Regions from separate parts of the Pseudomonas sp. NPDC087690 genome, predicted to be linked through region 1. Evidence: predicted binding sites of a transcription regulator. Region 1 holds the regulator's gene; each other region holds the start of a gene.
The links. The regulator sigma-54, encoded in region 1, starts transcription at its own class of promoters, with help from an activator protein. The targets are predictions, from matches to a motif close to ANTGGCATNNANNTTGCTNT.
Positions count from the first base shown of each region.

Region 2: a site for sigma-54 is predicted at 895-914, ahead of ACIPIZ_RS21245 (pilin). Genes of this name have one in related genera too.
Region 3: a site for sigma-54 is predicted at 1,365-1,384, ahead of ACIPIZ_RS26305 (CmpA/NrtA family ABC transporter substrate-binding protein). Genes of this name have one in related genera too.

Region 1 covers NZ_JBIUVX010000005.1:19,010-21,278, forward strand. The annotation lists gene hpf (ribosome hibernation-promoting factor, HPF/YfiA family) at 1-143, opposite strand, end outside; gene ACIPIZ_RS09400 (RNA polymerase factor sigma-54) at 217-1,710, opposite strand; gene lptB (LPS export ABC transporter ATP-binding protein) at 1,988-2,269, opposite strand, start outside.
Region 2 covers NZ_JBIUVX010000027.1:31,875-34,143, forward strand. The annotation lists gene pilB (type IV-A pilus assembly ATPase PilB) at 1-734, opposite strand, end outside; gene ACIPIZ_RS21245 (pilin) at 961-1,383, shown strand; gene ACIPIZ_RS21250 (BON domain-containing protein) at 1,682-2,035, shown strand.
Region 3 covers NZ_JBIUVX010000047.1:21,328-23,596, forward strand. The annotation lists gene rmf (ribosome modulation factor) at 1-3, shown strand, start outside; gene ACIPIZ_RS26300 (quinone-dependent dihydroorotate dehydrogenase) at 257-1,276, opposite strand; gene ACIPIZ_RS26305 (CmpA/NrtA family ABC transporter substrate-binding protein) at 1,499-2,269, shown strand, end outside.

The DNA of each region.
Region 1 (2,269 bases):
TGCTTCAGCTTTTCGACGCACATCGTGACTTGCACGTTGGTGATCTTGTCGAAATGGCGCTCCAGTCGTTGGAGTTTTTCCTCGATGTAGGAACGCAGAGGTTGGGTCACTTCCAGTTGGTGTCCACTGATGTTGACTTGCATACAGCTTCTCCTTCGTTGCCAGTGCATAAAGCGGCAGGCGGGATAGCCTGCCACTGGAACGCTGTAACGTGGCTTACATCAACCGCTTGCGTTCGCTCGACGGCGCGATCCCGAGAGATTCGCGGTACTTGGCGACGGTGCGGCGAGCCACCTGAATGCCTTGTGCCTCCAGTAAACCAGCGATCTTGCTGTCACTCAACGGCTTTTTCTGATTTTCCGCTGCAACCAGTTTTTTGATGATCGCGCGGATCGCCGTGGACGAGCATTCGCCGCCCTCGGAGGTGCTGACGTGGCTGGAGAAAAAGTATTTCAGTTCATAAATACCGCGCGGGGTATGCATGAATTTCTGTGTGGTCACCCGGGAAATCGTCGACTCGTGCATGCCGACCGCTTCGGCGATGTCATGCAGGACCAGCGGTTTCATGGCTTCGTCGCCGTACTCGAGAAAACCGCGCTGATGCTCGACGATCTGGGTGGCAACTTTCATCAGGGTTTCGTTGCGGCTCTGCAGGCTCTTGATGAACCAGCGGGCTTCCTGCAACTGATTGCGCATGAAAGTGTTGTCGGCACTGGTGTCGGCGCGGCGCACGAAACCGGCGTACTGCGCGTTGACCCGCAGGCGCGGCACCGACTCCTGATTCAACTCGACCAGCCAGCGTTCGTTGTCCTTGCGCACGATGACGTCGGGGACGACGTATTCGGCTTCGCTGGACTCGATCTGCGAGCCAGGGCGTGGATTGAGGCTCTGGACCAGTTCGATGACCTGACGCAGTTCATCTTCCTTGAGCTTCATGCGGCGCATCAGCTGGCTGTAGTCGCGGCTGCCGAGCAGGTCGATGTAGTCGCTGACCAGGCGTTTGGCTTCTGCCAGCCACGGGGTCTTGGCAGACAACTGGCGCAATTGCAGCAGCAGGCATTCGCCGAGGTTGCGTGCACCGATACCGGCCGGTTCAAACTGCTGGATGCGGTGCAGGACGGCTTCGATCTCGTCCAGTTCAATGTCCAGTTCCGGGTCGAAAGCTTCGAGAATTTCTTCGAGGGTTTCGTCCAGGTAGCCCTGATTATTGATGCAATCGATCAGGGTCACAGCGATCAGTCGATCGGTGTCGGACATGGGGGCCAGGTTCAATTGCCACAGCAGATGGCTTTGCAGGCTTTCGCCGGCGGAGGTGCGGGTGGTGAAGTCCCATTCGTCGTCATCGCTGCTGGGCAGGCTGCTGGCGCTGGTCTGGTAGACGTCTTCCCAGGCCGTGTCGACCGGAAGCTCATTGGGAATGCGTTCGTTCCATTCGCCGTCCTCGAGGTTATCTACCGTCGGGGCCGTTTCCTGATAGGAGGGTTCCTGGATTTCGGTGTTGGGCTTCTGCTCGACGTTGTCGGCCATCGGATCGGAATTGTCGAAGTCGTCGCCTTCTTCCTGGCGTTCGAGCATCGGATTGGATTCCAGAGCCTCCTGGATTTCCTGTTGCAGATCCAGGGTCGACAATTGGAGCAGACGGATGGCCTGTTGCAGCTGCGGTGTCATCGTCAGCTGCTGGCCCATTCTCAAGACTAGCGATGGTTTCATGGCAGGGGCTTAACACCTTATTCGCCGGCGCTATGCGCCATCCACTACAGGGCGCCGGAGCGCCAAACTTAAGCAAATTATATGCCTGAAACTGAAGTGTTTGCCTAGAGCGCTGTAACAATAAAAAGATAGAAAACTTTATTGACGCATCACTCAAGCGAGCGCTGAAGACCTTAGAGGCGAGGTGCTTGCCTGGAGCGCTGTAACAATCAAAGCGTATAAAAAGGCTGCTTCATCGATACAGCGCCCTCGCAGCTCACCGGGGGCACCAGCATGCTTACAGACGGAACTCGTGACCCAGGTAGACTTCCTTGACCAGATCGTTGGCCAGGATGGTTTCTGCGTCACCTTCGGCGATCAGCTGACCGTCGTTGACGATGTAAGCGGTTTCGCAGATATCCAGCGTCTCACGCACGTTGTGGTCGGTGATCAACACACCGATACCCTTGGCCTTGAGATGGTGGATGATCTGCTTGATGTCGCCGACCGAAATCGGGTCGACACCGGCGAACGGTTCGTCGAGCAGGATGAATTTCGGTGCAGTCGCCAGTGCACGGGC
Region 2 (2,269 bases), on a different contig from region 1:
CTGGCCATGACTTTCAGGCGTGCGGCAATCCGCCCGGCCAACTGGATCGGCGGCTTTGCCACCTCGCGCAGCATGCCGTCGGTGCGCACCCGTACACGGTAGTTTTTCTCGTAGGGTTCAAAATGCAGGTCGGACGAGCCGCTCTTGATCGCATCGAGCAGCATCTTGTGAACGAAACGCACCACCGGCGCATCATCGGCGTCGAGTCCACCGATAGCCTCCTGTTTGCTGTCATCGATGGCTTCGACATCGAGGCCGTCGAGATCAACGTCGGCCATGTCTTCCAGGCCGCTGGCGTGGGTGTCGAAGAATTTTTCGATGGCATCGGTGAGTTTGTCGTCCTCGACCAGAATGGCCTCGGTACTCAGCCCGGTGCTGAACTGGATATCGTTGATCGCCTGATGATTGCTCGGGTCGGAAATGCCCACGAACAGCTTGTTGCCGCGTCGCCACAAGGGCAGGGCATGGTGCTGGCGCACGAGTTTTTCGCTGACCAGTCCCTTGGGCTGGGTTTCCTTGTCCAGACAATTGAGATCAAGGAACGCCATGCCGAAATGCTCCGAGGCGATTTCGGCCACCTGGGAGCTCTTCACCAGTTTGTTCTGTACCAGATAACTGACCAGCGACAGCCGGTTGCGCTGGGCCTGCTGCCAGGCCTGCTGGGCGCTTTTTTCGGTCAGCAGTTCGGCCTGCACCAATTGCTTGGCCAGACCGCTCAGAGCGATGTCATTCATGGGGATTCCGCACGCTTGCAGTTCATGACTTATAGCCTAGTCAAGTGACAGCGCCAAACACGCCAGGTGCAGGTGACAAAAAGTGTCAGATAGTGCGGTTGCAGGTTGTAGGAAACGGCGCTGCTCGCGTTTCATATCCAATGCACGGGGTCTCGCGTGCATTGGCATGGCCTATGCTGCGTCCTTTTCAGATCATGAGATTTCGACTCATGCATGGAGCGTGTCTATGAAAAAACAACAAGGTTTCACTCTGATCGAGCTGCTGATCGTTGTGGCGATCATCGGGATTCTGGCGACAATCGCCTTGCCGCAGTATTCGAAATATCAGGCGCGCTCGAAGGTAACGGCGGGCCTGGCTGAAATCAGCGCACTCAAGGTGCCGTTTGAAGACACCATCAATCAAGGGACCAATCCTACGCTCGCCATTGTCAAAGGCGACGCGGTAACCACGACTTCCAACTGCTCGTTGTCGGCTTCGGGGACTGCGGCTGATGGGGCGGGATCTATCGTGTGCACGATTGCCAATGCGCCGGCCCCGGTGCTGGGCAAAACGATTACGTTGAGTCGTACCGCCGCCAACGGATGGTCATGTGCAACGACTGTGTCAGCGGACTACTCGCCTAAAGGTTGTACTGCCAGCGGTACATGATCCTCGCTTGCAAACGAATCAATGCCCCGCACTTGCGGGGCATTTTTCATTGCCTGTCGCTTCACAAAAGCTTCAATAATTTCAGCGTCTTAGGAACTTTTCAAAAAACCGCAACTTGCATGTGAATATTCCCCGAGTCATGCATTTTGCATGAATCCGGATTTTTTCATTATTCATAAATTATTGATTTATAAGGATTTTATGTCTTTGAAAAAGTTGGCACAGCGTTCGCAACTACCTCGGTAACCCTGCTGACAAGTAATCCAGCAGACTTTCCAGAAAAACAGGAGTTACTCGTATGAAGAAGTTCGCTATCACTGCCGCTGCTGCTACCGCGCTGACCCTGACCATGACCGGCGCTTTCGCACAAACCACCCAGGCCACCCAGGCTCCAATGACTCTGGCCGCCGGTGAAGTCACCCAGGCTAAAGAAGCTACTTCCGATACCTGGATCACCACCAAAGTCAAAAGTGACCTGGTGACCGAAAAAGGCATTCCAGGCACCGACATCAAAGTAGAAACCAACAAAGGCGTTGTTTCGCTGTCGTCGACTGTAGCCGTGACCGAGGCTCAGAAAACCACCGCAGTGAACATCACCAAGAAAATCAAAGGCGTCAAAGCGGTCTCCGCTGACGGCCTCAAAGCCGAGTAAGGCATGACTTCTCGCCTGGACCGGGAGAAGGCGCGACAGACGGGCCGAGCCATACGTCTGCCGCAACTTTAGAGTTCATGCGAACGGTCACACGGATGTGACCATTACAGGCCCCGCCACTTGTGTCGGGGCCTGTTCTATTTGCGGGGCAATACAAAACAAATGTAGGAGTGAGCCTGCTCGCGATAGCGGTGTGTCAGCTAATTGAATTGCTGACTGACACACCGCTATCGC
Region 3 (2,269 bases), on a different contig from region 1:
TGACACAGGGCATTTATTCCGACACGACAATCTGAATTTGTAACAAATTAACCACGCACGTCCTTCCCGGACGGCGGGCTACGGCCCAGGGGCTCCTTCGAGGAGCCCTTTTTATTGCATGGTTTTTTGTGCCGAGCGCATAACCTGTAGGAGTGAGCCTGCTCGCGATAGCGGTCTGTCAGTCGCTGATGAAGTGACCGAAAGAAAGCTATCGCGAGCAGGCTCACTCCTACAAGGGAACAGTGGTGTCTATGGATCAGCGCAGGGCGGCGATCGCGTCGACCGACTCGCGAATCAACGCCGGGCCTTTATAGATGAAGCCCGAATAGATCTGCACCAGGCTCGCACCCGCGAGAATTTTCTCCGCAGCATGCTTGCCTTCAGTAATCCCGCCAGCAGCAATGATCGGCAAACGCCCAGCCAGCTCACCGGCCAGCACCTTCACGGTATTGGTGCTCTTCTCCCGCACCGGCGCACCCGACAAACCGCCCGCCTCGTCGCCATGCTCCATGCCTTCAACGCCGACACGGCTCAGCGTGGTGTTGGTGGCGATCACCGCGTCCATACCGGTTTCGATCAGCGCCTGTGCTACCTGCGCGGTTTCTTCATCGGTCATGTCCGGCGCGATCTTGATTGCCAGCGGTACATGCTTGCCATGACGCAAGGCCAGTTCGGCGCGGCGCGTAGCCAGATCGGCGAGCAATTGCTTGAGCGAATCACCGAACTGCAAGCTGCGCAGGCCCGGCGTGTTCGGCGAACTGACGTTAACCGTCACGTAGCTGGCGTGGGCGTAAACCTTGTCCAGGCAGATCAGGTAGTCGTCAACCGCGCGCTCAACCGGCGTGTCGAAGTTCTTGCCGATGTTGATGCCCAGCACGCCTTTGTATTTCGCTGCTGCCACCCGCGCCAGCAAGTTATCCACACCGAGGTTGTTGAAACCCATGCGGTTGATGATCGCTTCGGCTTCCGGCAGGCGGAAGATCCGCGGCTTCGGGTTGCCCGGCTGCGGACGCGGGGTCACGGTGCCGATTTCGACAAAACCGAAACCCAGTTGTGCGAAGCCATCGATGGCCGCGCCGTTCTTGTCCAGACCGGCCGCCAGCCCCACCGGGTTCGGGAACTCCAGCCCCATGACCGTCACCGGCTTCTTCGCCGGCGCCTTGCACAGCAAGCCGTTGAGGCCCAAACGCCCACCCGCGCCGATCAGATCCAGCGACAGATCGTGGGAGGTTTCCGGGGAAAGTTTGAACAACAGCTGACGGGCCAGGGTGTACATGGGCGGCGATGACTCGGGCGGCGAAAAGAGGCGGCGATTATAGCCGGGCAACGACCCACCGCGCGAGGCGCACGCGCAAATCACTGGCACTGGCATATGCCTTGCACCCTCTTCGCTATCAGCGCGCAGGCCAATGAAGGCAGGCGGGCAAGGACAATGGCGTCGTCCCGGATTTTGCCTGCGCAAAGTCCGTGGCGACGCTTTTTTTCGAGGTAGCGTTGGATGAATGAACCTTCGGTAGGGCCACTGGCCTGGGTCAATGGCAGCGATGCCCCGGAAAAAACTGCGATCAACCTCGGCTTCATGGCGTTGAGCGACTGCGCGTCGGTTGTCGTTGCTGCCACTCAAGGCTTTGCCCAGCCTTACGGACTAACGCTGAACCTGAAGCGCCAGGCATCCTGGGCCAATCTGCGCGACAACCTGGTCAGCGGTGAACTCGACGCGGCGCACAGTCTGTACGGATTGATTTACGCCGTGCATCTGGGCATTGGCGGCGTCGCTCCGACCGACATGGCGGTGCTGATGGGCCTCAATCAAAACGGTCAAAGCATCAATGTGTCCCACAACCTGCAACACCTCGGCGTGACCAGCCCTGAAGCGCTGGACCGCCACGTGCACCAAAGCCGCGCAAAACTGACCTTCGCCCAGACCTTTCCCACCGGCACGCACGCGATGTGGCTGTATTACTGGCTGGCGAGTCAGGGCATTCATCCACTTCAGGATGTCGACAGCGTGGTGGTGCCACCGCCACAAATGGTCGCGCACTTGCAGGCCGGGCGCATCGATGGCTTCTGTGTCGGCGAGCCGTGGGCGGCCAGCGCGGTGCAGCAGGATCTTGGGTTTACCTTGGCGACCAGCCAGACCATCTGGCCCGATCACCCGGAAAAAGTCCTTGGCTGCACCCGCGAATTTGTCGAGCAATACCCCAACACTGCGCGAGCGTTGGTGATGGCGATCCTCGAAGCCAGCCGTTTCATCGAAGAAAGCCCGGAG